3 regions of the Bradyrhizobium sp. AZCC 1610 genome follow, and region 3 is predicted to be linked to each of the others. Evidence: predicted binding sites of a transcription regulator. Region 3 holds the regulator's gene; each other region holds the start of a gene.
The links. The regulator LexA, encoded in region 3, represses DNA repair genes until DNA is damaged. The targets are predictions, from matches to a motif close to TGTTCNNNNTGTGTTCNG.
Positions count from the first base shown of each region.

Region 1: a site for LexA is predicted at 3,840-3,857, ahead of V1279_RS03460 (ribonuclease T2 family protein). Genes of this name have one in related genera too.
Region 2: a site for LexA is predicted at 9,062-9,079, ahead of dinB (DNA polymerase IV). Genes of this name have one in related genera too.

Region 1 covers NZ_JAZHRR010000001.1:694,470-704,831, reverse strand. Annotated here, with positions in the region: gene V1279_RS03490 (MarR family winged helix-turn-helix transcriptional regulator) at 1-26, shown strand, start outside; gene V1279_RS03485 (response regulator) at 29-763, shown strand; gene V1279_RS03480 (ATP-binding protein) at 772-2,157, shown strand; gene V1279_RS03475 (DUF3617 domain-containing protein) at 2,176-2,712, opposite strand; gene V1279_RS03470 (hypothetical protein) at 2,817-3,137, opposite strand; gene V1279_RS03465 (hypothetical protein) at 3,304-3,780, shown strand; gene V1279_RS03460 (ribonuclease T2 family protein) at 3,966-4,580, shown strand; gene V1279_RS03455 (hypothetical protein) at 4,695-4,973, shown strand; gene V1279_RS03450 (23S rRNA (adenine(2030)-N(6))-methyltransferase RlmJ) at 4,970-5,830, shown strand; gene V1279_RS03445 (cold-shock protein) at 6,093-6,308, shown strand; gene V1279_RS03440 (outer membrane protein) at 6,480-7,103, opposite strand; gene uvrC (excinuclease ABC subunit UvrC) at 7,328-9,394, shown strand; gene pgsA (CDP-diacylglycerol--glycerol-3-phosphate 3-phosphatidyltransferase) at 9,496-10,110, shown strand; gene moaD (molybdopterin converting factor subunit 1) at 10,107-10,358, shown strand.
Region 2 covers NZ_JAZHRR010000001.1:1,385,524-1,395,885, forward strand. Annotated here, with positions in the region: gene V1279_RS06865 (bifunctional 3-(3-hydroxy-phenyl)propionate/3-hydroxycinnamic acid hydroxylase) at 1-1,296, opposite strand, end outside; gene V1279_RS06870 (cupin domain-containing protein) at 1,460-1,993, opposite strand; gene V1279_RS06875 (alcohol dehydrogenase catalytic domain-containing protein) at 2,017-3,132, opposite strand; gene V1279_RS06880 (GntR family transcriptional regulator) at 3,326-4,057, opposite strand; partial or broken gene V1279_RS06885 (acyl-CoA dehydrogenase) at 4,158-4,325, opposite strand; gene V1279_RS06890 (VOC family protein) at 4,496-5,398, shown strand; gene V1279_RS06895 (alpha/beta hydrolase) at 5,472-6,353, shown strand; gene V1279_RS06900 (Ldh family oxidoreductase) at 6,356-7,405, shown strand; partial or broken gene V1279_RS06905 (adenylate/guanylate cyclase domain-containing protein) at 7,663-8,863, shown strand; gene dinB (DNA polymerase IV) at 9,132-10,362, shown strand, end outside.
Region 3 covers NZ_JAZHRR010000001.1:3,533,757-3,544,118, reverse strand. Annotated here, with positions in the region: gene glnA (type I glutamate--ammonia ligase) at 1-75, opposite strand, end outside; gene V1279_RS17565 (hypothetical protein) at 190-372, opposite strand; gene V1279_RS17560 (hypothetical protein) at 549-770, opposite strand; gene V1279_RS17555 (ComEC/Rec2 family competence protein) at 1,248-3,542, shown strand; gene V1279_RS17550 (hypothetical protein) at 3,550-3,777, opposite strand; gene V1279_RS17545 (hypothetical protein) at 3,864-4,280, opposite strand; gene lexA (transcriptional repressor LexA) at 4,512-5,213, opposite strand; gene V1279_RS17535 (molybdopterin molybdotransferase MoeA) at 5,426-6,637, opposite strand; gene V1279_RS17530 (HAD-IA family hydrolase) at 6,649-7,275, opposite strand; gene V1279_RS17525 (hypothetical protein) at 7,490-7,807, shown strand; gene V1279_RS17520 (S41 family peptidase) at 7,972-9,306, shown strand; gene V1279_RS17515 (Bug family tripartite tricarboxylate transporter substrate binding protein) at 9,334-10,338, opposite strand.

The DNA of each region.
Region 1 (10,362 bases), 2.8 Mb from region 3:
CCGGCAGCAAGAAGCCAAGGGAGTGACCGTGGCGCAAGGAGTAACCATCGCTGCAGCCACCGCGCGGGCAACGCGGCAGCTGGCCGACGACGCCCCGCATCTGCTCTTGGTCGACGACGACCGCCGTATCCGCGATCTCTTGTCGCGGTTTCTATCGGGCGAGGGTTACCGCGTCACCACCGCCTCGAGCGCGAACGACGCCCGCGCAAAGCTGCTCGGCCTGCATTTCGATCTCCTGATCCTCGACGTCATGATGCCCGGCGAAACCGGCTTCGATCTGGCCCGCTTCATTCGCACCTCCTCCTCAGTGCCGATCATCATGCTGACGGCGCGCCATGAGGCGGAGGCGCGGATCGAGGGCCTGCAGATCGGCGCCGACGATTATGTCGCCAAGCCGTTCGAGCCGCGCGAACTGGTCTTGCGGATCGGCAATATCCTCAAGCGCTCCGCGCCGCCGCCGGTGGAGGCGCTGGAGCAGATCGCGTTCGGCCCTTACGTCTATCATCTCGACCGCGGCGAACTGCGTCAGGGCGAGGAAATCATTCACCTGACCGACCGCGAGCGCGAAATGCTGCGCATTCTGGCCGCCAGCCCCGGCGAAACCGTGCCGCGCGCGGCGCTGACCGGGGGCGGCACGGTGAACGAGCGCGCGGTCGACGTGCAGATCAACCGCCTGCGGCGCAAGATCGAGCGCGATCCCGCCAATCCGCTGTTCCTGCAGGCGGTGCGCGGCATCGGCTATCGCCTGGTCGCGTCGCCCTGAGCCAATTCATGAGCACGCTCGACACCGGCCTGACGTTCATCCGCAATGCGTCGCAACGCGTCTCCAGGGCCAATGGCTGGATGGGCAACGCGTTCAAGAGCTGGATGCCGACCGGGCTCTATGCCCGGGCGCTCCTGATCATGATCGTGCCGATGGTGATCCTGCAAACGGTCGTGGCGTTCGTGTTCATGGAGCGGCACTGGAACACGGTGACGCGTCGGCTGTCGGCTGCCGTGGTGCAGGACATCGCCAGCCTGATCGACGTCTACAAGTTCTATCCGCAGGACAAGGAGCGCTCGCAGTTGCGCCACATCGGACAGCGGCTGCAGCTCGTGGTCGATTTTCTTCCGGTCGGCGATATGCCGCAGCCCGGGCCGAAACCGTTCTTCTCGCTGCTCGACCAGACCCTGTCGACGCAGATCGGCCGCCAGATTCGCCGCCCGTTCTGGATCGATACCGTCGGCAAGTCCAATCTGGTCGAAATACGTATCCAGCTCGACGATTCCGTGATGCGGGTGTTCGCGCAGCGCAGCGCCGCCTACGCCTCGAATTCGGAGATCTTCATCTTCTGGATGCTCGGCACCTCCTCGATCCTGCTGATCGTCGCGGTGCTGTTTTTGCGCAACCAGATCAGGCCGATCCTGCGGCTGGCGGACGCCGCCGAAAGTTTCGGCAAGGGCCGCGAGGTACCGAATTTCCGTCCCCGCGGCGCGCGGGAGGTGCGGCGCGCGGCGCAGGCGTTCCTGGAAATGAAGGCGCGCGTCGAGCGCTCGATCGAGCAGCGCACCGCGATGCTGGCCGGCGTCAGCCACGATCTGCGCACCATCCTGACCCGCTTCAAGCTCGAACTCGCACTTATCGGCGACAGCCCTGAAGTCGACGGCATGCGCAAAGACGTCGACGAAATGGCCGGCATGCTGGAGGCCTATCTCGCCTTTGCGCGCGGCGACAGTGGCGAGATCGCGCAGCCGACCGACATGGCGATGGCGCTGGAAGAGTTGCGCAGCGATGCAGAACGCCACGGCCATACCGCGACCGTGGTGTTCCGTGGACTGCCGGTCGTGACGGTGAAGCCGGCCTCGTTCAAGCGCTGCATCGCCAACCTCGTCTCCAACGCGGCGCGCCACGCCAACACGGTCGCCATCACCGGCCACCGCGATCACCGTTATCTGACGGTTACGGTCGACGACGACGGGCCGGGCATTCCGGCCAATATGCGCGCGGAAGTGTTCAAGCCGTTCCTTCGGCTCGACGATGCCCGCAACCAGGACGAAGGCGGCACGGGCCTGGGGCTGGCCATCGCCCGCGACATCGCCCGCTCACATGGCGGTGACATCACGCTCGGCGACAGCCCGATGGGCGGCCTGCGCGCGGCGGTAAGGGTGCCGGTGTAATTGGGCGATGTAGCCCGCTTACTTCTTCGGCATCATGGACTTCAGCTTTTCCATGTCCTTGATGTTCATCTTCATGCCGCCAGGCATCACGGTATCGCCGGGCTTTTGATCGCTCTTGCAGGCGCCAAGCCATTTGGCCTCGATCGTCGTGGTGTTGTCGCGCCCTCCACCGGCCGGGCCACCCTCGCTGCGCGAGGTCGATTTCACGGTGTAGGCGGAGTTGAAGTCGCCGGTGATCTCGGCATGTGACTTGATCGTCATGCCGGCGATGCCGCAGACGGAATCGGTGACATAGCCGGCTGACGTCTTCTGGATATCCTGCTTCGAGCACATCTCCTTGGCCATCGGCGACATTGCTGTGCTCATGTCCTTATCGGTGGTCTCGTCGGTGCATTGCTGCATCGTCATCTCAGGCACCGGCGCGCCTGTGCTCAGCACCTTCATCTCCCACAGACCGGCCTTGCGCACCGGCAGCTCCACGGCGACCGCGCCGTTCACGGGCAACATGGCCAGCAGGCCAGCGGCCAAACAAGACACAAGAAGCAGTCGTCTCATGCGTGTGCTCCCCCTGAATTCTTCCACGATATTGTGCGCACGCGAAGTGAACGCTTCGCGTGGCAAAAACATGTCCAGCCGGAAAATCAGGTAGCGGCGCGCGCTCAGTAAAGCGTGCGCAGCGGCCGCTCGGCGGCGCCATAGGGCACCCAGCGGCAGGCAAAGGAAACATAGCCGCCGTAATTGGCTTGCACGCCGAGGAATTTCACCACCTTGCCGTAGCGGGCGCAGTGATCGACGGCGAGTTGGCGGGCATCGGCCTGCATCGCGAGCGGATAGGCGATGATACCGCCGGTGTCATTGCCCTTGAACGGCGGCACCGTGTCGATGTCCCACCACTGCGCCTGCGCAGGCGCGCCCGCCAGCATTCCGCCCATTACTACCAGGCACATGGCAATCAGGCACGCGGCCATAATTCTTCGCATCGCAGACTCCATTTCGCTCGAAGCCCACCATAGTGTGCGCCGATGGCCGTGAAAAGAATGGTTGCAGCACGAGGCGGACTTGGTCGTCAGGTGTTGCCGCGCTGCACTTGACCTTGTCAGGGCTTCGCGGCACCGTCTCGCGTGTTGGCTTACCGGCGGATTCCCCATGCGCAACCTGTTCAAATCCTTGAGAGCACTCGGTCCCAAAGCACTTGGCCCGATGGCGGCGGCGTTCGCCCTGCTGGTCTCCAGCCATGCCGCCCAGGCCGCCAATCCGATGGAATTGAATTTCGGGCTGTTCGGCCCGAAATATGATGGCCGCGTCGCCGAGTGCGAGCGGGCGCTGTCGACGATCGCGTACCAATTCCAGGAGAAGGAGGGCAAGTTCTGGAATTCGGCGCTGACGATTACTGGCTACGGCCGGATCCACGAAACCGCGTTCCGACCCTGGCAGTCCGACAACATTCCGCGCCGCTACTGCAGCGGCGACGTGATGCTGAGCGACGGCAAGATGCGCACCGTGCACTTCTCGATCATCGAGGACGGCGGCTTTGCCGGCTTCGGCCAAGGCGTAGAATGGTGCGTGACCGGCCTTGACCGCAACTGGGCCTATAGCCCCGGCTGCCGGGCCGCCAAGCCCTGATTCGCCCAATTCGCGCCGATTGAACGGACCCGCGGCTGGCGTCCGCGATAAATTAATTTTGTTCTTGAAATGTTCCGGTTCCCTGCTAGGCTCCCGGTAGTCGAGTAGAGGGGCTTTCGATGCACCGATCCGTCATCATTTTGCGGCTTCTGATTTCGCTGGCGCTTGTTGTCGTCTCCGTCGGGATGGCGTCCGCCCAGGACCGCCGGCAGAACGCCCCGGGCGAGTTCGATTTTTACGTCCTGGCCCTTTCGTGGTCGCCCTCGTTCTGCGAGGCGGCGGCCGAGCGCGGCAATAGCGGACGCTCACAGGCCCAGTGCGAACGGCCCTATTCCTTCGTGGTCCACGGCCTGTGGCCGCAATATGAGCGCGGTTTTCCCGAATACTGCCAGCGGCCCTCACCGCGGCTCGATCGCAACATCATGACCTCGATGCTGGACCTGATGCCGGCGCCCGGCCTGATCTTCAACCAGTGGGACAAGCACGGCACCTGTTCGGGCCTTGGTGCGCGGGCCTATTTCGAGAGCGTCCGCAAGGCGCGTGCGGCTGTGAAAATCCCCGAGGAATTCCTGCAATTGTCGGAGCAGAAGACGATTGCCCCCGGCGATCTCGAAGAGGCCTTCATCAAGATCAACCCGGGCCTCAGCAGTTCGGCGATTTCGGTGACCTGCTCGAGCCGGCGGCTGAGCGAGGTGCGGGTCTGCCTGAGCAAGGACATGCAATTCCGCGCCTGCGAGGAAACCGACCGCCGCACCTGCCGGCGTGACGAGGTAGTGATGCCGCCGGTGCGGGGCGGTTGAAGAGCCGCTTCCATCGTGCAGGCCCACACATAGCAATCCGCCCTGCGCAGACTGCCCAGAGTTGTCTGCGTTCCCGGTCATCCACGGCTTTATTGTCGTCTGCAAGGTACGTGGATGGCCGGGACCCTCTACGCCGAAGCTGCGTCAGGCACGAATATCGACGCTGGTGTGATCGGCGAAGCTCAGTCGTGCCGATCCATTGCTGCCGAGATTGAAAACAAGGGAATCGTCCGAGCCCTCGAAGCTTACAGTGGTCCTGCCGTGCTGCTGGGTGACGATAACATCATTCTGCGACTAGCCACTGAACCTCCATTGCAGACGTCATCCGCCGCTCGCATCTTCGACGATATGGGTTACTTTCCGGGCCCCGATGTCGTAACCCCTCCCCCATGAACTACCGACACGCCTTTCACGCCGGCGGCTTTGCCGATGTCATCAAGCACATCGTGCTGGTGCGCATGCTGGCCTATCTGCAGGAAAAGCAGGCCCCGTTTCGCGTCATCGACACCCATGCCGGCGCCGGGCGCTACGATCTCACCGGCGAAGAAGCCCGCCGCGGCGGCGAATGGCTGACCGGCATTGCGCGGGTGCTGCAGGCGCGGTTTTCGGAAAACACGCTGCCGCTGGTCGCCCCCTATCTCGATATCATCAGGGCATTCAACGCGCCGGGCAAGCTTGAGGCCTATCCCGGATCGCCCCTGATCGCCCGCGCGCTGCTGCGGCCACAGGACCGTCTCACGGCCTGCGAAATCGAGCCCGGCGCCCGCAGGCAGCTGATCGACGCGCTGCGCCGCGACAGCCAGGCAAGGGTGGTCGATCTCGATGGCTGGATGGCGTTGCCGGCCTTCGTGCCGCCCAACGAGCGGCGCGGCCTGGTGCTGATCGACCCCTCGTTCGAGCAAAAGGACGAATTCGAGAAGCTGGCCGACGGATTCGCCGAAGCCTACGCGAAATGGCCGACCGGCAGCTATCTGATCTGGTATCCGGTGAAGAGCCGGCGGGTCACCGACACCCTGGCGCGCCTTGTCGCGGGCGCTGCCGCCGCCAGCAAGCCGGCCGGGAAATGCCTGCGGCTCGAATTCAGCGTCGCGCCGCAGGCGCCGGGCGGCCCCCTCGCCTCCACCGGTCTTTTGATCGTCAATCCGCCGTGGACGCTGGCGGGCGAGCTGAAGACCATTCTACCCGAACTCGAAAAGCCGCTCGGCCAGGGCGGCGCCGGCCGGTTCAGGCTGGAGACGCCCAAGCCCTGAGGACCCGGCGCATCAGGTGAAAAGTGCGAATGGCCATAGGCAATTCGCGCAAATCCGTATTATGCTCAGGCCGTTGGGACTGGCTTTACGTTCCGCTTCCGCGAATGGTTGCGGCGGAGTGATCAAGGCCGAATAAAATCCAGGTTGGTCGGGGACGTGAACCCGATCGGCTCAGGTGGCCAAGCTTCCGGCAGCGAATGTCCGGTCGGCTGACACGCGAGATGCGCGTAGCGGCAGAGCAATACGGGGGAGGAGTTTCCCGATGGCCATGACTGGAACAGTCAAGTTCTTCAATGGAGAACGCGGCTACGGCTTCATCAAGCCCGATGATGGCGGCCGCGATGTGTTCGTGCACATCACCGCCGTCGAGCGGGCCGGACTGAAGGATCTGACAGAAGGACAGCGCATTACGTTTGAGGTCGAACCGGACAAGAAGGGCAAAGGCCCCAAGGCGGTCAACCTGGTGATTTCATCGTAAACCGACGCTCGCCTTGGAAGCGGACTGAATTCCTGCTGCGAAGATTGCGCTGGGCACGGCATTGCCGTCCAGAGCGGTGAGGCGCGCGGCGAGCGCAACCCCGGCCCTAAGGCAAAAAAATCCCGGCGACCTGCTGCCGCCGGGAGGTGATAGCCGACAGTTTCTTTGTTCTCAGAAGTGATAGTTCACGCCGGCCCGGATCAAGCCGAACCGGTAACCGTTCGACGCGCCTGTAACGACGAAGTTGCTGTTGGCCAGATCGACATAGAGGTATTCGACCTTGGCGCTCCAGTTCGGGGCGAAGCCCATCTCGGCGCCGACGCCGAGCGTCCAGCCCGCATTGGTATGGGACTCCGTCACGCCGAAGGTGGTGGCGCGCAGCTCGCCGAAGGCGAGACCGCCGGTACCGAAGAACAGCACGTTGTTGAACGCGTAACCGGCGCGGCCGCGAACCGTACCGAACCAGGGATTGGAGAATTTCCACGGTGCGAAGGTATCTTCGGCGCCGGTGGCCTGGACGTCGCCTTCGATGCCGAACACCCACGGCCCGTTCCGCCAATTGTAGCCGGCCTGGACACCACCCACGAAACCGGACGGCTTGGTCGGATTGTTTGCGACCGAGCCCCAGGCATAGCCGAGGTTGCCGCCGAGATAGGGGCCGGCCCAGCTATCGGGACCGAAGTGCGTCTGGTTGACCGTCAAGGGCGGGCGCGATCCGTAGAGGTCGGCCCCCCGTGCCGATGTGGTCCAGCCAGCAGCGATCACCGCCAGCGCGCCCCACACAAACCTGCTCATCACGCCACCCCACGCAACTTGCCGCGACCATGCCCGGCGAAAGACCGCCTGGTTACGGAACTCCAGCTTTTTCCGCTAAGATTTATCGAGAGTTTTAAGTTAAAGGGTTGTTAAGCCGGGTAACTCCCGCTCCTCAGTCTTAAGAAAGCGTTACCGGCGCCCTTCCCCGGGAGAGAGCGTCGCGAACGCTGGCGATGCCGCCTTGCAGCGCTTAATTTAGGCCCATGGATCACGATTCTACCGACCATCCGCAGCCCCCGCGCAAGGCGCGGCGGGGTTCCCAGCCGGATCTGCCGCCGCAGGACCTGATCGCCGCCGACGTCGATCCCGCGACATCCGCCGCCGAGGAGGACGACGAGGCGCGCCTGCCGGAAGCCCCTGAGGAAGCTGCCGAGGCGATTGCCGAAGGCCCGCTGGCGATCGGCCACGCCGCCATCGAAAACGCGGTGCGGCTGGCGCCGACCTCTCCCGGTGTCTACCGCATGCTCAATGCCGGAAGCGACGTGCTGTACGTCGGCAAAGCGAAAAACGTCCGCAAGCGGCTTGCTTCCTACGCCCGCGTCAACGCGCCGCTGCCGGCGCGCATTCTGCGGATGATTGCGGCAACCATGACGGTCGAGATCGTCTCCACCACGACCGAGACCGAAGCGCTGCTGCTGGAAGCCAACCTGATCAAGCAGCTGCGGCCGCGCTTCAATGTGCAACTGCGCGACGACAAGTCGTTTCCCTACATCCTGATATCAGGCGACCATTGGGCGCCGCAGATCCTCAAACATCGCGGCGCGCAAACCAGGCCCGGACGATATTTTGGGCCGTTCGCATCCGCAGGCGCCGTCAACCGCACCATCACGGCGCTGCAGCGCGCGTTCCTGATCCGCTCCTGCACCGACAGCTTCTTCGAGAGCCGCACCCGCCCCTGCCTGCTCTACCAGATCCGCCGCTGCTCGGGCCCCTGTACCCGCGAGATCGATTTCCCCGGCTACACCGAGCTAGTGCGCGAGGCGAACGACTTCCTTTCCGGGCGGAGCCACGCCGTGAAGGAGTTGCTCGCCGCTGAGATGGAGAAGGCGTCGAACGAACTCGAATTCGAGACCGCGGCGCTCTACCGCGACCGCCTCGCCGCGCTGTCGGCGATCCAGTCGCAGCAGGGCATCAATCCGCGCACCGTGGAAGAAGCCGACGTGTTCGCCATCCATCAGGAGGGCGGCTATTCCTGCGTCGAAGTATTCTTCTTCCGCACCGGCCAGAACTGGGGCAACCGCGCCTATTTTCCGCGCGCGGAGAAGTCGTTCACGCCGGAGGAAGTGCTGGCCTCGTTCCTCGCGCAATTCTACGACGACAAGCCGCCGCCGAGACTCATCCTGCTGTCGCATGAGATCGAGGAATCAGCACTGCTTGCCGACGCGCTTTGCGTGAAGGCCGGCTACAAAGTCGAAGTCTCGGTACCCAAGCGCGGCGAGAAAAAAGAATTGGTCACGCATGCGCTGACCAACGCGCGCGAGGCGCTTGGCCGCAAGCTCGCCGATACGGCGACGCAGAGCAGGCTGCTGGAAGGGATGTCGACCACGCTCGGACTGCCGCAGGTGCCGAAGCGCATCGAGGTCTACGACAACAGCCACATCCAGGGCACCAACGCCGTCGGCGCGATGATCGTGGCGGGGCCGGATGGTTTTATCAAAAACCAGTACCGCAAGTTCAACATCAAGTCCGAGGGACTGACGCCCGGCGACGACTATGCGATGATGCGCGAGGTGCTGGAACGGCGCTTCAAGCGGCTCCTGAAACCGCCGGAGGGCGACGCCGTCAAGGCGAAGGCCGACGATGATTCGTTTCCGCAATGGCCCGACCTCGTCATCATCGACGGCGGCCGCGGCCAGCTCAACGCCGTCCGAGAAATTTTCGAGGGTCTGGGACTAGCCCAGGTCTCGCTGATGGCCGTGGCAAAAGGCCCGGACCGCGATGCCGGGCGGGAGACCCTGTTCATGCCGGACCGCGAGGCCATCAAGCTCGAGCCGCGCGACCCGGTGCTGTATTTCATCCAGCGGCTGCGCGACGAGGCGCATCGCTTCGTGATCGGCTCGCACCGCAAACTGCGGAAAAAAGACATCAGGGAAGCGGGCTTACAGGAAATCCCGGGCATCGGCCCGTCACGCAAACGTGCCTTGCTGCATCACTTCGGAACACTGAAGGAGATCGAGCGGGCCTCGATCGCGGACCTCGGCAAGGTTCCAGGCGTTAGCGCCGAAAGCGCTCGCAAGATTTTCGAGTTTTTCCATGCGCAGCCGGGTTGAGGGACTTCGAATCGAGAGGCATGTCATTTGGGCGTCGCCTGCGACAGATGATCTAGGTCCACACGGTTGACCTTCACGCTCCAGCGGTATTGGTAACACGGATGAACATCGCAACAACCAGGGGACAGGCCAAAACCCTGTCCTTGCCGAATATCCTGACCTACGCCCGCATTGCCGCCATTCCGGTAGTGGTCGGCTGCGTTTTCGCCCAGTCCATCCTGGACGGCCCGCTGTGGCTGCGCTGGGTAGCGCTGGCGGTCTTCATCGCTGCCGCGGTGACCGACTACCTCGATGGCTACTATGCGCGAATGTGGGATCAGCAATCCGCTTTTGGCCGGATGCTGGACCCGATCGCCGACAAGCTGCTGGTGGCGTCCTGCCTCCTGATGCTGGCAGCCGATAGCAGCATCCATGGCTGGACGCTGTGGGCCGCCATCGTGATCCTGTGCCGCGAGATCCTGGTCTCGGGCTTGCGGGAATATCTCGCCGCGCTGCGGGTCAGCGTGCCCGTGACCAAGCTTGCGAAATGGAAGACCACCATTCAGTTGGTCGCGATCGGCTTTCTGATCGCCGGTGAAGCGGGCGAGCAGCTCCTGCCGGCGACCACCCTGATCGGCATCGCCCTGTTGTGGTTGTCGGCGATCTTCACGATCTACACCGGCTGGGACTATTTCCGCGCCGGCATCCATCACCTCATCAAGGAGGATGAGGGATGAGGGTCAAGTATTTCGCCTGGGTACGCGAGCGGGTCGGCGTGGCGGAGGAAACGATCGAGCCGCCGGCAGATGTGCGCACGGTGAACGACCTGATCGGCTGGCTGTCCAGCCGGGGCGAGGCTTATGCCTACGCCTTCGAAAAGCCGAAGGTGATCCGCGCCGCGATTGACCAGGCCCACGTCAAGCCGGACGCCGTGATCGCTGGCGCGCGTGAGATTGCGTTCTTCCCGCCGATGACCGGCGGCTGACCTC
Region 2 (10,362 bases), 2.1 Mb from region 3:
GAACCCGCCGGGAAGCATGTCATCGAGACGAGCGCGCCTGCCGGAAGAAACGACCCAAGGTTGAGGACACGGCTCTCCGGCGCCCGGCGAAGACGATCCGTTGGCGCCACGGCCGACGAGGCCGTGGCGGATCGGCGGAAACAGGTTCTGGCGGATCTGGACTCCTTGTCCGGCTTCCATCGCCGCAATCAGTTCGGCATCGCGTGCGCGGGCCTTTTCCGGATCCAGTTCGCAGATGACGCGACCGAGCCGCTTCGCAATTTCGATCACTTCCCGCACCAAAGGCCGGCGCTCTGCCTCGTAGGTATCGAGCAGGCGCTCCGAACCATCCCGAAGCACATGGGCCAGCTTCCATGAAAGATTGGCGGTATCCTTGATGCCCTGCACCATGCCCTGTGCAAGAAAGGGCGGCATCATGTGGCAGGCGTCGCCCGCCAGAAAGACGTTACCCATCCGCCATCTCTCGGCAACCAAAGCGTGGAAGGTGTAGGTAGCGGAACGCCACAGGCGCGCCTGATCCTGTCGCAGCCACGGGGAGAGTAGTTCCCAGATGCGTGTCTCACGATTGACCTCGTCCGCGTTCTCACCCGGCAGGATCATGAACTCCCAACGTCGCAGCCGTCCAGGCCCTACGACATAGGTGTGCGGTCGCGCCGGACTACAGAACTGTATGTTCGTCTGCGGAAGCGACGCATGTTCGTCCTCGACGATCATGTCCACCACCAGCCAAGGCTCGTGAAAATCGAGATCCTCGAAGCCAATGTCGAGACTGCGGCGGACGAAGCTGTTTCCGCCGTCGCAACCCACGCCGAAACGCGGGGCCCGTCGCGTGATCTCCCCTGTCGCTTTATCCCTGAACGTCAGAATTGGCTTATGGGGGTCTTTCAGCTCGACCAACTCAAGCCCGGTGCGCAGCGTGAGGGTAGGGAATTTTGCCGCATTTTCGCGCAGCACGCGCTCGAGCTGGGGCTGCAAGAATGTGAGATAGGGCGGCCACGCGAGTGGATACGGCTCCGGCGGAGATTCGAACCGCCGCAGCAGAACGCCCTGCGCAGAACGGTATTCAGAGGGGCGGTAGTCGCCGATCGCCTCCACGAGGGCATCGGTCGCGCCGATACTCTGGAAGATGCGCATCACCTCGTGGTCCATGCCGATTGCGCGAGGGAGGCTATAGACTTCGCTGGCCGCGTCGACGCCCTCGACCCTGATCCCCTGGGAAGCCAGCAGATTGCAGAGGGTGATGCCGACCGGTCCGAGCCCGACCACGACGACCTCAGGTGCATCGGCTGAAGACAATCGAACCCTCCCTCTTTCTTCCGATAGAGATCATTGCTACGCGCGATGCGACCAGCGGCAGCCAGAGAAGCCACAACGATAACGAGAGCGCCTGCCCAAGCGACCGGCGACACCGCTCGCTTGCGGCCGGAGGCCCTGAGTGTTTGGTCAGACGCTCAGGGCGTCACGCCGCGCCGGCGCCCAACAGGATGAAGGCAAGCGTGGCGGGCTTGTCTCCCGGATTGCGCCAGGCATGGCGCGCACCCTGTTGGACAACGGTATCCCCCTGCTTGAGCTGGACGGTTACACCATCGTCGAGCTCCAGCACGATCTCACCGTCGATCACGCAGACATAGTCCACGGTTGGCGTGGTGTGCATGCCGGGATTATCCATCTCGAAGGTCTCGGCGATTCCGGGCGCCGCCGCGGCATGCTCGGGGCCGGCGAGCGCCGGGTTGAACTCCGGCGACATCATGACACGGTCCGGAGGAAAGGTGACGACGAGGAAGGTCGACCCGCCCGGCCCCGGCAGCAAACTGCTGTCCGGAATGGACATCGGATCCTTGCCGTCCGCCAGCGACGGCTTGGCCATCCAGATCGGCGCAGAAACGAAGCCCGGAGTATGCTTGAGGGCCATCTCGCGGGGGGAAGTGCCATCGCTCACCACCACCGATTTTCCGGCGGCGTTCTTGGCCGTGACGACGCGTCTGAAGCTCATGTTTCCTCTCCTTGGCTGTCCGTTCACGGATAGATGACGAAGTTGGAGAAACCGCCGTGGCGCTGCGCGATGCCGGAAATAGCTTCGTTCACTTCGGAGAGCTTGCGGCCTTGCGTCTCGAGCATCGACAGGTTCACCGCGCCCGCGGCAACGAGGTCGGCCATTTCCTGTCCTTCCTGCGTGGTGAACCAGGCGGAGCCATAGAGGCGCTGGTTGTGGTCCATCAGCCAATGGACGTCGACCGCGACCGGTCCCATCACCGCTCCGATGTCTACCGCGATGCCGCCACGGCGCAGGCTGCGAAGGCCTTGCAGGAACGTCTCGTGCAAGGCGCCCGGCCCAAGACAATCCAGGAAGGCGTCTACGCCTTCACCGTCAGTATGCTTCATGACGAAATCGGTGACGCTGCCGTCGTCTATCGAGAACACTTCGATGCGCGAGGGCGCAAGGGCCTTGACTTCCTCCAGCAGCTTGCGGTCGCGGCCGGTGCCGAGGATCTTCTTGACGCCCATGGCCGGACCGAAGATCGCCGCGGCGATGCCGAGCGTGCCGCTGATGCCGTTGACGAGAATCGTATCGCCCGGACCGGCATTGGCCTTCTTCAGCGCCGAATAGACCGTGCCGAGATAGCCGAGCCGCGCGGCCTGTTCGTAGGTCATGTTGTCGGGGATCTTCACGATCGCGGAGGCGGGAGCGACGGTGTATTCGCTCAACCCTCCGATCGGGTAATCGGCAAAGGTCTGCAGCGCATCTTCGCTAAAGCCGAAATAGCCCTGAAACGCATAGTGCTTGCAGGAGATGGAATCGCCACGCCTGCAATGACGGCAAGTGCCGCATGAGCGCCCGGGATTGACGTAGACGCGGTCGCCCGGTTTCAGTCCGTGTACCTGCCGGCCCACCGCGGCGATTTCGCCGGCCGGGTCCAGCCCGAACACCGCGGGAAGCGGCGGCTGCGGCATGTGGGGAAACCAGGTCGGCCAGTTGGCGAGGATGTTGCCGAGGTTCGGCACGATCCCGCAGGCCTTCACCCGGACCAGGACATCCATGTCGCCTGGTTTGGGTGTCGGAAGTTTTTCCAGCTTCAACTCGCCGCCAACCGTGTGCATCCGGGCAGCGGTCATCGTTTCAGACACGACCATTTATTCCTCCCTTTTGTGACTTGAACGCAGGCTTGGCGCCGGCTGTCCCTTGCGCACTGTCGCACTAAATTTCGAAAATGCAATGTCTTTTCGTAATATTGTAGGCAGCGCGATGCAGCACGGCGAGCGCGCAGCCGAGTTACCGTCAGGACGGCTTTACATCGATAGAAGGAGTGGAGTGCTGCGCGCCGCGTTATTCAGCCGCGACGTGCGCGGCCCGGCTGTGACGTTCGTCGTCCGCTGCGACAAAGAGATGGCCAGCGTGTTTGATGACGTTTTCGGTGGTCTCGCGGATGTGGCGTTCGATCAGTTCCTGGGCCTTTGCCGTATCCCGCGCGATCACCGAATCCAGGATCATCTTGTGCTCGACATCCTTGGCACGCCACTGCGGCCGGAATTGCGACGACATACGCCGGTAGCGGTGCGCGCGTTCGAAAAGCTTCTGGCGGATCTCCAGCAGATTGGGCGAACCGCAGGCCGCGACGAGCGAGAAATGAAAGTCGCCGTGAAGTTTGGCCCACTCCGCTGAAAGATAGTAATTGGAGCCGAGGCGGCTCTGGAGACGGTCCATCCGATGGAAAGCGCCGATAATATCAGCCTCCCAACCGTCGTTACCATGCTTGATGGCGAGGGCGATGCATTCGCGCTCGACGAGTACGCGGACGTAGGTGAGGTCATTAAGGTCGTCAATCGACACCGGTGCGACCACAAAGCCGCGCTGATCCTCCGCGATCACAAGCCCTTCAGCTACGAGACGCGACAGTGCTTCCCGCAGCGTTGAGAAGCTGACGGCGTACATCTCGCGCAGACCCTCGAACCGAAGCTTCGCGCCCGGCTTGAGCGCGCAACTGATAATGTCGGCGCGCATCCGCTGCAGCACGTCTGTCCCGCGGGTTTCTCCTGCCGGCTTGAGCCTGTCGCGCATCCACGTCGTCCTAAGTTGCTGTCCGTCTACCACACTATGCTGATTTTCGAAAAAATAAAACCACGCCTGATGAATCGGCCAAGGCGAGAGGCCGTCGAACCCGATCCGTGTTCTCGTCCCGAAAAGCCTTTCGGACACGCGGGGCCAGACGCTGCTGCACGTAGGCGCGTGCCGTGTCGCGAATCATGCGTTCCTCCTCGCCAAGTTGCGCCTTGAGCAGGAACGGATCGTCCCACGCGAACGGAATGCTACCCTTTGCGCGTGCCATCAGTCTGATCCCTCAACCCTCTGGAAGTCCCTCTCCGGCAGATTGCCGGACCGTTCAAATCCCTTGGTGCCACAAAATTTCGAAAATATCAATTTTAATCGAAAATGTGTTGCCTCCACGGCTCCGATGCGGTAGCAGAATTCAAACATCTTGAAGTTTGGGAGGTGAAGATGCCGCATTTGGTGCACGCGGTCGGGCATGTGAAAATCAACACCACCGTGATCGAGACGGTGGTGCGGGAAGCAACCGAAATACTCGGATTGCAGGTCACCTATTCGGACGAGCGCCAGACTTGGCTAAGCTCCAACGGGCGCGCGGCTGAGCTGGTGTTGCTCAGGTCGCATGAGAACTCGACGCATACGATCGGGCTGGAAGCGCTCACCGTCGAAGCGGTCCGGGAAGCGGAGTCTCGGGTCGAGGGCGCCGGCTGCCGGATTCTTTCTCGCGAACCGAGCCTCGAATGCATGGCTGCGGGCGTAACTTTCGCGACGCCAGAGGGGCTCCGCTTCGAGATACACACGCCAACACGTGACAAGCTTTATGGACGACGGTACCCGACCCATGGAGTCGGACCGAATCGGATGGACCACCTCAACCTGACAACTCCTGATCCCGCCGCAACGCGCCGGCAGCTCGAGATCATTGGCGGCCTGCGTTTGTCGGAACGTATGGTCGACGACAGCCTGAGCTGGATGTATGGCGGCAACCGCCTGCATCACATCGTCGGTGTCGTATGCGGCAAAGCGGGGCTGCATCACTACTCCTTCGAGTTCAAGGAGTTCAATGATTACCTGAAGCTCGGCGACCTGCTCGATCGATTTGACAAGGAGATGCTCTGGGGGCCGGGCCGCCACCGGCCGGGTGACAATACCTATGCCTATTACACCGACTCCAGCGGAGCGATGATCGAATGCGCCGGCTCGATGGCGTCGATCGCGGACGATGAGGGCTTTGTTCCAAACGTCATTACCAATCTCGAGCGCCCGGACAATGTGCGCTGCATGAATGTCTGGGGCACGCCGGCGCCGCTCGAGTGGCGCCAGCATCATTTTCCCTTCACCGCCATCAACTGACAGCAGGTCCGGCACGCAGCCGTCGCGCCGATGCGTGAGCGCGCCGGACGGCACAGCAGTACGAGGATATCCAATGCAAGAAAAGCTCACTTTCCGCTCTGACGGGCTCAAGCTTTCCGCCGTTCTCCATGTGCCGGATGCGAGAAAACCGGGCCAGCGGCTGCCTGCCTTCATTGTCCTGCACGGCTTCGTCGGGTCGAAGGACGAATCCCACGCTGAGATCCAGGCGCAGATGCTCGAACAGATGGGCTACGTGGCGCTTCGCTTCGATTTCCGCTGCTGCGGGGAGAGCGAGGGCGAGCGGGCGCAAGTGCGCTGCTTCGACCAGGTGGCGGACGCCAAGAACGCACTGACTTTCCTCGCCGAGAGGGAAGAAGTCGATCCCAAGCGGATCGGCGTGGTCGGCCACAGCTTCGGTGCGGCGGTCTCCGTCTATGCGGCGGGTGTGGACGATCGTTTCGCCTGCGTAATTTCGTCCTGCGGCTGGGGTGATGGCGAGCGGAAATTCCGCGGCCAGCACCCGACGCCCGAGGCCTGGGCGAAGTTCACGTCCCTTTTGGAAAAGGGCCGCAGGCACCGGCAGGAAACCGGTAAGAGCATGTGGATCTCCCGCTTCGACGCCGTCCCGATCCCCGAACATCTGCGCAAGAATCTCTCCCCGAAGGCGATCATGGAAATTCCGGTGGAGACGGCATGGAGCATGTACAATTTCCGCGCCGACGATGTGGTGGGAAACATCGCTCCACGTCCGATACTTTTTCTGCATACCGCCAATGACACCATCACGCCGACGGAACAGTCGATCCGCATGTTCGAAAAGGCCGGCCTGCCGGCCGAGCTCATTTTGATCAGCGGCACGTCCCATTTCCCGCTCGCGCCCGAGGATGCACCGCGCACAAAGTCGATCATCAAAGGGTGGCTCGACAAGTTCTTTCTCTCGCCCCTCGGAGCCTGAGCGTGGGTGCGGCTTCGGACATGGTCGCGATTGGTTCTGGCACACTCCAGGGCTTCGCGGCCGCGCTTCTCGGGGCGGGCGGATTTACGGCCGATCAGGCCGATCAGACGGCTGCCATGCTGGTTTGGGCGAATCTGCGCGGCGCCGACTCGCACGGCGTGCTGCGGATCCCTCGCTACGTCGAGATGGTGGAACTTGGGTTGATCAATCCATCCGCTGAACCGCGCCGGATCTCAGGCAAGGGCGCGATAGCAGTCATCGACGCACAACGCGCGCCGGGCGCAGTGGGAATGAACATTGCCGCACGAACGGCGACGCAACTCGCAGACACCCACGGCATTGGCTGGTGCGCGGTTCGCTCCATCAGCCATGCCGGTGCGATCGGATACTACGCGCAACAGGTCGCCCAAGCGGGTAAAGTTGCCATCGTCATGACCGCTTCAAAGCCGCTCATGATCTATCATGGATCCAGGGCCGAGGGTGTCTCAACGAACCCCATCGCGATTGCCGCACCCACCAGCAACCCGGACCGCCCCTTGCTCCTCGACATGTCGACCGCATCGGTGGCGCTCGGCAAGATCATGGCGGCCAGGGATGCCGGTCATGCGATTCCTGCGGGTTGGGGTGTCGACGCGGATGGCCGGGAGACGACGGACCCGCGCAACGTAAAGGCCGTCCTGCCGATGGCCGGCCCCAAAGGTTCGGGCCTCTCTCTGATGATCGAGGTGCTCGCCAGCGTGCTGACGGAGAATCCCCTGATTGCCGTTGCGCTCGCCGGAGGCGGCGATCCAGGCGGCAACGGCCTGGTCGCTGTGCTCGACCCATCGGCATTCGGCGAAGGCTTCCCTCTCGAAGTCGATCGCCTCGGCGCCGCCATCAACGGCTTGCCGCCGGCGGCCGGATCGGAACGCGTTTATCTGCCGGGCGAACGCGGTTTCGATGAGATGGAAACGCGGTCGCGCGTAGGCATACCGCTCGTGCAGGGCACTCGGTCCCGGCTGCTCGCGCTCGCCTCGAAGCTGAAGGTAGCGGTGCCCGAAGGCCTCACTTAGAAGAAGGCATGGAAATGGCGACAGGCGGCTCGCCGCTGTCGAGGGAATTCCTGCCGGCGTGCGCAGTGACCTCAATTCCTACGACAATGGACCGTTTCAGAGGAATGAACGCCTCGGCCAAGTCGCGACGTGGCAAGCGACAACCCGCCGACAACCCAATGCGCGCAGGCAGATTGCGGCGGACCCCGTTGACGCCGTCGAGCGGGGACACGACATATCCTGTACCGTCGATCCAGGTCACTGCTCAGGAGCAAGCTATGAACGCGCCGCCAAACATCGATCCCGTTCCCGCGCATTCTGACGGCGACGTTGTGCACTGGCTGACAAACGACACGCGAGATGAGCGCTTCATTGACAATATTTTCGCCGAGCTGTGTATCCGGCTCCAGCGAGCGGGCATTCCCGTCAAGCGGGCGTCGCTTCATCTCCTGATCCACCATCCGCAATGGCTTGGCGCCCGGATCATGTGGGCCGACGGGATGCGCGAGGCCGAGCTTGCGAGAGTAGACTACGATGTCAGGGAGCGATCCGAATACATCGGCAGTCCCGCCAACGAAATCCATGACGGTGCCACCGAGGTGCGCGAGAATCTCGAACGCGGTGCCTCGCTGGGCCGGAAGCACGCCATCTATGACGAGATGCGGGCGAAAGGCCTGACCGACTATATCGCTTGGCCGCTGTACCATACGCTCGGCAAGCGGCATATCGTGACCTTTGCAACCGACCGGCCAGGCGGTTTCGACGACGCGCATATCGCCCGCCTGTCGAAGTTATTACCGGTTCTGGCGCTGGTCAGCGAAATCCGCATGAAGAACCGGCTGGCGCGAACGCTGCTCGAAACCTATGTCGGGTCGCATGCCGGCGAGCTGATTCTGGCCGGCGCCACCAGACGCGGAAGCGGGACGACGGTACGCGCCGCTATCATGATCTGCGATCTGCGTGATTTCACCCGGATCTCCGACAACTGGCCGCGCGATGACGTCATTGATCTTCTGAACGGCTATTTCGACGCGATGTCGGAGCCGATTGCGCGACATGGTGGGGAGATACTAAAATTCATCGGCGACGGTCTGCTCGCCATTTTTTCCGCTCAGCCAGCCGTCGGCCTGTGCAAATCTGCTGCATGCCGTGGCCGAAGCCCGTCAGGCCATGGTTGCCCTGAACGAAAGGAACGGCGAAACCGGTCGTGCGCCGCTGAATTACGGCATCGGCGTCCACGTCGGAGACGTCATGTACGGTAATATCGGGTCGCGCACCCGGCTTGACTTCACCGTTATCGGTCCTGCGGTCAACATGGCTTCGCGTCTCGAAACCCTCACCAAACAATTGGGCAGAACGGTGCTGTTATCCCGCGCGTTCGCCGACTTCGTCGAAAGCGATTTCGATCTCGAACGCGTCGGCGAATATCCGGTGCGCGGCTTCAACGACCCGATCGAGTTGTTTGCTTATCACGGCTGAATGCCGATCTATCGCCAGATGCCGAACCGCCCCCAAGAGGGGCAAACTTGTCAAACGGCCACTATCAGCGAATGTCGGTCTCGGTGGTTTGTTAGTCCCGCAACAACGCTCAGACACTGAAAGACAGGTAGAGCCGGGGCTTTCCGTCAGGACTGGTGCCTGCGCGATCTACACCGATCGCTTGACACTCGTCGCTCTTGTTCTCATTATGTTCTTCGAGAACCTCTTCGAAACGTCATGTTCGAAACGTCATGGGCAAACGGTCGGGATGGCAACGACAGCCACCATCCTCCATGCGGATCTGGATGCTTTCTATGCCTCGGTAGAGCAGCTCCTTGACCCTTCGTTGCGCGGCAAACCCGTCGCCGTCGGTGGTGGAGTTGTGCTTGCTGCTTCTTACGAAGCCAAGGCCTTCGGGGTCAGCGGCGGCATGCCGGGACGGCAGGCGCGCGAACTCTGCCCGCAGCTCACTTTCGTCAGCGGGCATTTCAGGGAATACCAAAGGCTGGGCGACGCCGCCATCAAGGTGATCGGCGATTTCACGCCTCTCGTCGAGCGGATTTCCATCGACGAGGCCTTTGCCGACGTTGCGGGCTGCACCCATCTCTTCGGTCCGCCTGCCGAAATTGCAAGGGCGATCCGCCAACGCGTGCGCATGGAGCTTGGCCTTCCGATCTCAGTCGGTGTAGCGCGCACCAAGCATCTTGCAAAAATTGCTTCGCAAGTGGCCAAGCCCGACGGATTGGTGGTCGTCGATCCCGACACCGAGCTGAAATTCCTTCACCACCTGCCCGTCGAGCTGATGTGGGGAGTGGGACCTGTCACCAGGGCGCGGCTGGCCGAGATCGGTGTACTAACGATCAGGCAGCTGGCAAAGACACCGGGATGGTCGCTCGAGCGGTTGCTCGGTCCCGCGGCAGGAGAGAAACTCGCAGCGCTGGCGTGGAATCGCGATCCACGGGAAATCAAGGCTCACCGCCGGGCGCAATCGGCGGGAGCGCAATCGGCGATTGGCAGGAAGCCCGCCGACGAGCGAGTTTTTCGACCCGCCCTGTTTCACCTTGCGGACCGCATCGGCAGCCGGCTCCGCGCCAAGTCCAGGCCCGGCCGAACCGTGACGGTCCGCGTTCGTTTCGCCAACCTGCGCTCAGTCACTCGCTCGGTAACGCTCGACGCACCAATCTGCGCGACCGTGATCCTCGCCGAGATTGCCGAGGATCTGGTGCGCGCGGTCCTCGCAGAACACCCGGATGAAAAGACCATCTCGCTCCTGGCGATCTCCGTGTCGCATCTCGAAGAGCACTGGGATCTGGAGCTTGAACTTCCGTTGGGACTTCCAGATGAACGCCGCTGCCCCGGCACCAAAATAGGCATGGCACGATGGGCGGCCGACCGTGCCGTCGATAAGATCCGCGATCGCTTCGGATGGGATGCTATTGGATACGGCTCGGCGGAGCTGGGCATGTCTCGTTCCGTTCCCGACGCGTTTCGCGAGCTCG
Region 3 (10,362 bases):
CAGATCGATCATCTGCACCTTCTCGTCCGTGATCGCCTTCACGAGGTCTTCGGCTGTCGCACACTTCGGAAACATGGCTTCACTCCTGTTATGGAGAGCCGCATCTTGGAGGTCAGGTTGCCCTTCAGCCGCGACCAGGTGGATTGCGACGGAACCTGCTCCAGGTCCTACCTGGCCACGCCGGCAGCTTCAGCTTTGGTGCGGCCCGCGCATGAGCTTCATCGCGTCTTCGATATGCCGCCAGGTTCTGGCCAGTTCGACCTCGCCTTTTGCCTCGAGTTCGATGGCGTTCTGGGCGGCTTCCGCAATGGCCTTGGCGCCATGTGCTTCCAGTAACTGCCGTGCGTAGTCGTGGATTTCGATTTCTCGCATGGCGTCATGCTCCTCTCGTTCTGAGCGCAACTAAGAATTCCAGTTGGGCCGAGAGCCGTAGACGTTGACACCTCGTCAAGCGCACACAGTGTGCATCCTGCTGCGGCGCACTTGCAAGAGCGCTTTCAAGCGCGCTTTCCGGGCGGTGGGCTGCCGGGATTGGTGGCGCCGGCCGCCTAGCAGCCCCGGCAAATGCCGCGCAGCGACTTGGCGAGTTCGGCATCTTCCTGCGCCATAGGCTCGTAGGGCTTTTGCTCTGCGGCCTGTCTGATATCGTTGGCTTTCTGCCGGGCGGCCCGCGCAGTCTCCTGGCGCTGGTAACACGCCTCGCGCTCGGGCCGCGCCTCGATGAAGCGGCATTGCTCGGCCGCCTCGGCGGTGGAAGCCAAGGCGGTCATCATGACGGCAAATGAAAGGCAGGCGGCTAGCTTCATGGCCGCGAGTGTAGCGCGGATGGCGGCGCGTTTCCTCAGGTTTCTGCCTCCGCTCTGCCTAACAGTCTCAACGCATCAACGCAGGTCGATCAATGGCGGCGGAATGCTCCCGGTGACTTCCGATGCGCCACCGGAGATGCGCCAAGCCGCTACTCCGAAGCATGCCGTAAGCATCAGAGCCGTCACAAGCAGAAGCGTGCAAGAAAACTGGCTCACGTCGTGCTCCGCAACCAGCCTCGAAGTTCAGAGAACGAGCACGCTTTGACGAGTCGAAAAATGCAGTTGGGCTGACTTAGCGGCAGTTTTCCACTGCGGATTAATTGCTTTGTGGGGCCGCTGGCGCCGTGCATTTCTTCAGGTTTCTGCTTCTGTTCTGCTAGCAGCTCAAATACACCGTCCGGTAGTCTTGCGATCTCTACGGGATCGTAAGGTGTAGGCTCGGTGGCGGAGCAGGGTGACACATCGGGCCGGAAGCGTGGCTATGCCGGGACTTGGCCGCCGCGCGCCGCCGTGCCCGTCGGCGGCCTTGTCCCGTCTCGCCCCGCGTTCTGGCCGCCGCTGCTCGAAACCCTGCGCGCATGGGCGCGTGCGGAAGCCGGCGCCGGGCGCCTGCTGCCCTGGGTGCCCGTCGCGTTCGGCACCGGCATTGCCTTTTACTTCGCCGCCGATCACGAGCCGGTATTGTCTGTGGCCGGCGTCGTCGCCATCGCGCTATGCGCGGTCGCGGTCCTGTTGCGGCGGCAGAAATTCTTTCCCGTCGCCGTGATGATCGCAGCGGTTGCAGCGGGCTTTGCGATCGCGACATGGAAGACAGCGCGGATTGCGCATGGCGTGCTGGCGCGGCCGATGTTTTCGGTGGCGCTGACCGGCTTCGTCGAAACCCGCGACATTCGCGAGCGCACCGACCGCTTTGTCCTGCGCGTCATCACCATGGAAAGCGCACGCGGGACGACGAAGCTCGATCGCGTCCGGCTGTCGGTGAAGAAGGGCACCGCGCCCGCGGTCGGCAGCTTCGTCGAGCTGAAGGCGCGGCTGTTGCCGCCGCTCACGCCGGTGCGGCCGGGCAGCTACGATTTCAGCCGCGATATGTTCTTTGCCGGCATCGGCGCCTCGGGCTTCGTGATGGGCGCGATCAAGACCGCCGAGCCGCCCGCCACCGGCGGCGGGCTACGCCTGCGCTATTCCGCGTTCATGCAGGGGCTGCGCGACACGATCGACGCGCGGATCAGGACCACTCTGGAAGGTGACAAGCGCGCGATCGCCACTGCGCTATTGACCGGGCGGCGCGACGCGATCTCGCCGCCGGTGAACGACGCCATGTTCATCTCAGGTCTCGGCCATGTGCTGTCGATCTCCGGCTATCATATGGCTGTCGTCGCCGGCGTCGTGTTCTTTGCGGTGCGGGCGCTGCTCGCGCTGTTTCCCGCGCTCACCGTCGGCTACGCCATCAAGAAATGGTCGGCGGCGGCTGCGTTCCTCGCCGCCGCGTTCTATCTGCTGCTGTCGGGGGCGGAAGTGGCGACGCAACGCTCGTTCTTCATGACGGCCGTGGTGCTGATCGCTGTCATGGTCGATCGTCGGGCGATTACGTTTCGCACGCTCGCGGTCGCGGCCCTGATCGTGCTGACGGTCGCGCCGGAAGCGCTGGTGCATCCCAGTTTTCAGATGTCGTTTGCTGCCACGCTCGGGCTGGTGGCGCTGGTGCAGATCGGCTTGCCGCGCCTGTTCGCGACGCCTGACCATACCGCAACCGCCCGCGTGGCGCTGTGGGGCGGCCGTGAGATCGCGATGCTGCTGCTGGCCTCGCTGGTGGCGGGGCTCGCGACCATGCCTTACGCGGCCTTTCACTTTCACCGGGTCACGCCTTACGGCGTGCTGGCCAATCTCGCGGCGATGCCGGTCGTCTCCGCGGTCGTGATGCCGGCGGGCTTGCTCGGCCTCGTCGCGATGCCGTTCGGCTTCGATCGCCTGTTCTGGGCGATCATGGGCATCGGCATCGACTGGATGATTGCGGTGACGCAATGGGTCGCGGCGCTGCCCGGCGCGGTCGGGCGGGTGCCGGCGTTCGGCATCGGCCCGCTGATTGCGGCCAGTCTCGGCATCATCCTGCTCGGCCTGTTGCGCACGCCGCTGCGCTGGTCGGGCGCGGTGCTGGTGCTATCAGCGGCACTATGGGCGGCGAGGGCGCCGCTGCCGGACATCCTGATCTCCGCCGATGGTCGCAATGTCGCCGTCCGCGGCCAGGATGGAAGGCTGCATCTGATGCATGCGGCGAAGGGCTCCCGGGATGCCTTCCTCCTGAAGGAGTGGCTGGCGGCGGACGCGGACGCGCGTACGGCCGCTGACGCATCGCTCACCGCAGGCGTCTCATGCGACGACCTTGGCTGCGTAACGCAATCCGCCGGCGGCCTTATCGCGCAGGCGCTCAAGCCCGAGGCGCTTTCGGACGATTGCGAGCGCGCGGCGCTCATCGTGACGCTGCGGCAGGCGCCCGCTTCATGCGCGGCTTCCGTCATCGATGCCGACCGGTTGCGGCGGCAGGGCGCAATGGCGTTGCGGCGAGGCCGTGAGGGATTTGTCGTCGAGGCAGCCAAGCCCAGGGGGATCGACCGCCCGTGGTCGCCGGCCGCAGCCGACGAGCGCGAGGCCGACGCCACCGTGCTTGCGCCGCGTGTCGTGCCGCCGCGCGCCGTCGATGCGACGCCGGCCGAGGCCGACCTTCAGGCGGAGGAATAGAGGAACATCAGTGCTCGTCGACCGTCGGGCTGGCGGGTATTTCGAAGGCGCCCAGATGAAACTCCTCAGGCGCGTCGGGCTCCGATGGCAAATTGACCAGCGTGAACGACGCCTCGGGGAATTGCCGCCAGATCGCGAGATCCTCGGCCGTGATGGTGAGCCAGCCGTACCTGAACATGTATCGTCCGGGCTCGGTGACGCGTCCGGCCTTTTGCCATGTAACCTTGTTGACCACCGACTGCCCCTCGGCGCCGAGTTCTGAAAAAATTACATTACCACGATCCGCCGGCCTAAACCGGCGGATCGCGTTCGCGTTTGCGTTTATCCGGTCACGATGGATTCGGCCGGCGGCGCTTCCGTCACCTTCGGTGCACGTTCGCCCTCGGTCACCGGCAATTGCAGCACAGTCGCGCGCTGGCCTTCGCAGAGCTGCGTCACCAGCACATGGCTTCCGTCAGGAAATTCGATCGCGTCATGGTGACGGTCGGATACTTCGGGTTCGATCTGGTTAAACTTGCCGACCCGCCAGTCGGTGGTTCGCGTCCAGATCCACCGGTTATCGTATTTGACGTCCTCGGCGAACGCCAGCTCGGTGCCGGGAAGCATGCAGACCGCCACTGCTGGCTCGCGTTCCGACGCAAAGCCGCGGGTCGATGTACCGCGGAAGGTCGTGGTGATCAGCGTCTCGCCGACCTGGGCAGGCCGCGTTGCCACAGCATGCAGGCTATAGTCACACATCGGATGGCTCCCTCGTTTGAGATAGCTGACCCGTGTCTCGAAGGAGGCACAAGCCTCTATCAGAGTGGACATGGCGCAGAGCCTTTTCTTGTTTCTGGGCAATTCTGCGACTGGCGCGCTGCGCCTAAATCACAAACGCGCTAACGCGGCTTGGTTCCGGCCGCGCCACAAAAAACCCCGGCCGAAGGCCGGGGCGGGGTGTCGTCGCCGTCGTGTCTGCAATCCGACAGTTCAATACTTCCGGTACAGGCCGATCAGCTTGCCCTGAATCCGGACCCGGTTCGGCGGCAGGATGCGGACTTCGTAGGAGGCATTGGCCGGCTCCAGCGCAATCGAGGCGCCGCGGCGGCGGAAGCGCTTCAGCGTGGCTTCCTCCTCGTCGATCAGCGCCACCACGATATCGCCGGTGTCGGCGGTCTCGTTACGCTGGATCAGCGCCATGTCGCCGTCGAGAATCCCGGCGTCGACCATGGAATCGCCGCGGACTTCGAGCGCGTAATGCTCGCCGGAGCCGAGCATGTCAGGCGGCACGCTGATGGTGTGGCTGCGGGTCTGCAGCGCCTCGATCGGCGTACCGGCGGCGATCCGGCCCATCACGGGGACGGCGACCGGGCGGTTGCCGTCATCCTCGGAAGCCGGCACGCTCACCGAGCGCTTGCCGAGCGTGCCTTCGATGACGCTCGGCGTGAAGCCGCGGCGGCCGTTGCCGGCGGCAGCAAGCTCCGGCAGCTTGATGACTTCGATGGCGCGGGCGCGGTTGGGCAGCCGGCGGATGAAGCCGCGCTCCTCCAGCGCCGTAATGAGGCGGTGGATTCCGGATTTCGAGCGCAGGTCGAGCGCGTCCTTCATCTCGTCAAAGGAGGGCGGTACGCCGGCCTCTTTCAGCCGTTCATTGATGAAACGCAGAAGTTCATACTGTTTGCGCGTAAGCATCGCGAGCAATCCCCCGGTTGGCACAGTCTTTCGGTCCCGAAGCGTCAGGGTCCATCGCGGGAGTCCCTAAAACTCCCAACCCTGGACACTAGCAGTCGAAACAAATCATGAACGGACACTATATGTTCGATATGTGTTCCGCAACCACTTAATTTCAGGTGAACGCATTGCGGCTTCGGCCCAAAACGCCCTTAAAGGCGCCGTTCAGGGCATCATTCGGGCAGCCGGAGCAGTTCGCAGCGCGAACCCTTTGCGGCAGCCGGCGCGAACGGCGGACGTATCACAAGTGCCCGCGCCGCAGCGAGATTCCCGAGCAGCGATGAATCCTGGTGGCTCACCGGCACCGCCATCAGCGTGCCGTCCGCGCGCGCTTCGAGCCGTGCCCGAAGATAGTCTTCGCGCTGGTCGTTGGCGGCGAGATCGCGGCCCAGCAAGGCGCTTTCGCGCGGATGATGGATGGTGTCGCAGCCCGATAGCGCACGAATCAACGGCACCAGAAACAGGAAGCCGCAGACATAGGAGGAGACCGGATTGCCGGGCAGGCCGATCACCCGCATCGTGCCCAGCCTGCCGTGCATCATCGGCTTGCCCGGCCGCATCGCTATGCGCCAGAACGCCATGGCCGTCCCCTCGGCCTCCAGCGACCGCTTGACGAGGTCATGGTCGCCGACCGAGGCGCCGCCCAGGGTGATCAGGATATCCGCGCTTGCCTCGCGCGCACGGCGGATACCTTGCGCGGTGGCATCGACCGTGTCGGCGGCGATTCCGAGATCGACGACCTCGGCGCCCTCGGCCCGCGCCAGCGCCCGGATGCCGTAGCCGTTGGAATAGACGATCTGGCCGGGGCCGGGGGTAGCGCCCGGCATCACCAGCTCGTCGCCGGTGGCGAGGACTGCGACCTTTGGGCGGCGGTGCACCGCAAGCTCCGGATAGTTCATGCCGGCGGCGAGCGACAAATCGCGGTCGGTCAGGCGGCGCCCGCGCGTGAGCAGCACATCGCCCTCGCGGAAATCGACGCCGGCGGCGCGGATATGCCGCCCGGGAACGGCGGCTTCGGTGATGGCGAGGGAATCGCCGTCGATGGCCGTGTCTTCCTGGATGATGACGGCGTCGGCCCCCTCAGGGATCACGCCGCCGGTGAATATCCGCACCGCTTCGCCCGCGCCTACCTTCCGCTCGAACGGCCGTCCGGCCGCGACCTCGCCGATCACCTTCAGCCGCACCGAGAGATCGGCGGCATCGGCCGCGCGCACCGCATAGCCGTCCATCGCCGACATCGCCCGCGGCGGCTGCGTCCGCCGCGCGGCGACGTCGCGCGCCAGCACGCGATGCCAGGCATCGTCGAGCGCGATCATTTCCTCGGGCAGGGGTGCGGCGCCGGCAAGGATCGCAGCAAGCGCATCGGCAACAGGCATCAAGGCCACGGGCAGACCTCCTATACTTCAAGTGCGGTCAGTGCCCTTGCCACGTCATCCGTCGATGCCACGTGGATGGCACAAAGGCCGCGCGCCCGCGCACCTTCGATATTGGCGGCCGAGTCGTCGAAGAACAGGATCCTCTGTGCCGGCACGCCGATCGCTTTTACCACATGATCATAGGCTTCAGCGTCGGGTTTGCGCAAACCGATGCTCGAGGACAGGAATATCTCGCGGAAATGGCTGAGCACGTCGGCATAGGCCTGCGAGAAATGCGCGACATGGGCCGGATTGGTGTTGGAAAAAGCATAGAGCGGCATGCGTTTGGCGGCGCTTGCCAACAGCGGCGCAATTCCCGGCACCTCGCCGGTGAAAATCGCGTTCCAGCCTTCCAGGAACTGCGCGTCGGTGAGGCCGATGCCGAGCGACTGACGCAGGCTCGCAAAGAACGCCGCGTCGTCGATCCGGCCGATCTCGTGATGCTTGAAACTGTCGTTGACGACAAAACGCCTGGCGAGGTCGGCGGGCTCGCAGCCGGCGTGCCCGGCCCACGTCGCCATCACCTTGTCGAAACTGATATCGAGCACGACGCGGCCGAGGTCGAACAGCAACACGTCGACGGAGGAGGGCGCTGGCGGCAAATTCATGGCCATCGTTTACAAAACTGGCCAGGTATCGGCAACGGGCTGGACTGAATTCGGCCCGATCCGGCGCTTAAGCCCGTGCGCGGGCCGTGCTATAGCGCTTTCGGGCGAAAGCCTGCCCCGGACTGATCCGGGGTGGATGCCGGTTCGCGTGAAGAAAAGCGCGTCAAAAATAGCGCCTTGAATAGCGCCTTGGGTCGCAAGAGGGAGTGATGGCATGAAAATCCTGGGCAGAATTTTGGGCGCTGCATGTGTGATCGCCGCGCTTACCGGGCCCGTCTGGGCTCAGGCTCAGAATCCTGTTCCCAGATACGGTGAGACCGACAAGGAAAAGTCGGCAACCGAAAAAGCGGCCGAAAGGGATGCCGAAAGGGCCTACAAGCGCTCGCTCGGCAATATCCCGGAGCAGAAGAGCACCGATCCCTGGGGCACGGTGCGCAGCGACAGCGCGCCGCCGAAAGCAGCGGCCAAAGATACTGCCAAGGCGCCGCCGGCCAAGCCGAAGGCCAAATCCGCCGACGGCGCTGCAAAGTAGAGACACTTCCCGGCGCTAATGCCGGAAGCCGATAAAAAGCCGCAATGGTCCGGGCCGGCGTGCCTTGATCCGACCAAAAAGCCATTGTGAGTTGGCGGGGCCGGGACAGGGGCGCCGATTCACGGGAATCGCGGGCGTCCGTTAGCCGAAAGGGACGCCCCACGATGCGCAGGAATTTTGCCTTTGTTCTCGGCACGGTGACGGGCGCGTGTCTGACCGTTCTCGTGACGGGACCGCAGGGGGCCAGTCTGGTGGCGGCGGCAAAGGCCGCAGCCCGTTCCGACGCCTACAGCCAGCTCAATTTGTTCGGCAACGTGTTCGAGCGGATCAAGACCAGCTACGTCGAGAAGCCCGACGATTCCAAGCTGATGGAAGGCGCCATCAACGGCATGATCTCCGCGCTCGATCCTCATTCGCGCTACATGAATGAGAAGGGCTGGAGCGACATGCAGGAGACCACCCATGGCGAGTTCGGCGGGCTCGGCATCGAGGTCACGATGGAAGACGGCCTCGTCAAGGTGGTGACGCCGATCGACGAGACGCCCGCGGCCAAGGCCGGCATGCTGTCGGGCGACGTGATCACCCAGATCGACGACGAGCAGATTCAGGGCATGACCCTCGAACAGGCGGTGAGCCGGATGAAGGGCCCCGCCAACAGCAAGATCCGGCTGAAGGTCGCGCGCAAGGGTTCCGCCGCGCCGATCGATATTGCCATCGTCCGCGAGATCATCCGGGTACGGCCGGTCCGCTACAAGACCGACAGCGGCGATATCGGCTACATCAGGATCACCCGCTTCAACGAACAGACCACCGATGGGCTGAAGAAGGCCATCGCCAGCATCGCCAAGGAGATTCCGGCCGACAAGCTCGCGGGCTACGTCGTCGATCTCCGCAACAATCCCGGCGGCTTGCTCGACCAGGCCGTATCCGTGTCGAGCGCCTTCATGACGCGCGGCGAGGTGGTCTCGACGCGCGGCCGCACCTCGGAGGAAACCCAGCGCTTCAGCGCGCGCGGCGGCGACATCACCAAAGGCAAGCCGCTGGTGGTGCTGATCAACGGCGGCTCGGCCTCCGCGTCCGAAATCGTGGCCGGCGCACTGCGCGACCACAAGCGCGCCACCCTGATCGGCTCGCGCACCTTCGGCAAGGGCTCGGTGCAGACCATCATTCCGCTCGGATCAGGCAATGGCGCGCTGGCGCTGACCACGGCGCGCTACTTCACGCCGTCGGGCCGCTCGATCCAGGCCCAGGGCATCGCGCCCGACATCGAGGTGCTGCAGGACGTGCCGGATGAACTCAAGAGCCGCTCCGAGCCGAAGGGCGAAGCCTCGATGCACGGCCACCTCGCCGCCGACGGCGCCGAGCAGGCCGGCTCGCAAGCCTGGGTTCCGACGAACGAGAAGGACGACACGGCGCTGAACGCGGCGTTCAATTTGCTGCGCGGCGTGACGGTGAATGCGAACGGGCCGGCGATGGCGAAGCGGGCGGTGCCGAACTAGCGGTCGCTTGCAGCCTGGAGACCGGCGCTATTCCACCTTCAGCCCGAGCTGATGGACGAGCTTGCTCCACTTCTTTTCTTCCCGATCGATGTCGTCGGCATATTCGGCCGGCGTCGAGCTGAGGGGATCGCCACCTTCGAGACGAATGCGTTTCTGCGCCTCCGGATCGTTGCCGAGTTTGCGCAACTCGGCGCTGAGGATGTCGATGATCTCAGGTGGCGTGCCGTGCGGCGCAAGCAGCCCGTAATGCAACACGGCTTCGAAGCCGGGCAGTCCCGACTCGTCGAAAGTCGGCACATCGGGCAATAGCGAGAAGCGCGTCTTGCTGGTGACGGCGATGGCGCGCAGTTGGCCGGCCGCGATATTGCCCAGTGCCGGCGGCAGCACGCCGAACGCGACCGGCACGTGGCCGCCGAGCAGATCGTTCATGACCGGCGCCGTGCCCTTGTAGGGGATGATCGCGATATCGATCCCGGCCTCGGCCTTGAACAGTTCGGCGCACATGTAACCGCCGGTGCCGACAGGCGACGTGCCGATATTGAGTGTGCCCGGCGCCTTCCGCGCAAGCGCGATCAATTCGGCGACCGTCTTCGCAGGAAACGACGGATGGGCGAGCAGGGCCACCGGCATCGAGGCAACGAGGCCGATCGGCGCGAATTCCTTGCGCGGATCCATGCCGAGCCTGGTGTAGAGGCTTGGGTTGATCGACAGCGTCCCGGTGTGGCCGAGCAGCAGCGTGTAGCCGTCCGGCGCGGCGCGCGCGACCGCGCGCGTGCCGATGGTGCCCCCGCCACCGCCGCGGTTGTCGACGGTCACGGTCTGGCGGAAAGCGTCCGACAGCTTTTGCGCCACCACGCGCGCCATCGCATCGACGCCGCCGCCGGCCGGGTACGGCACGACCAGCGTGATGGAGCGCGTCGGAAAGTCAGCGGCATGGGCGGTCGACATAAGCGAGGCGCCTGCGAACGCAACGGTCGATGCCATGGTGATCGCGGCGACCGTCACCAAGTTGCGACGCGACAATTCATCCATGCGATGACCCCCCTTGCAGGCGAC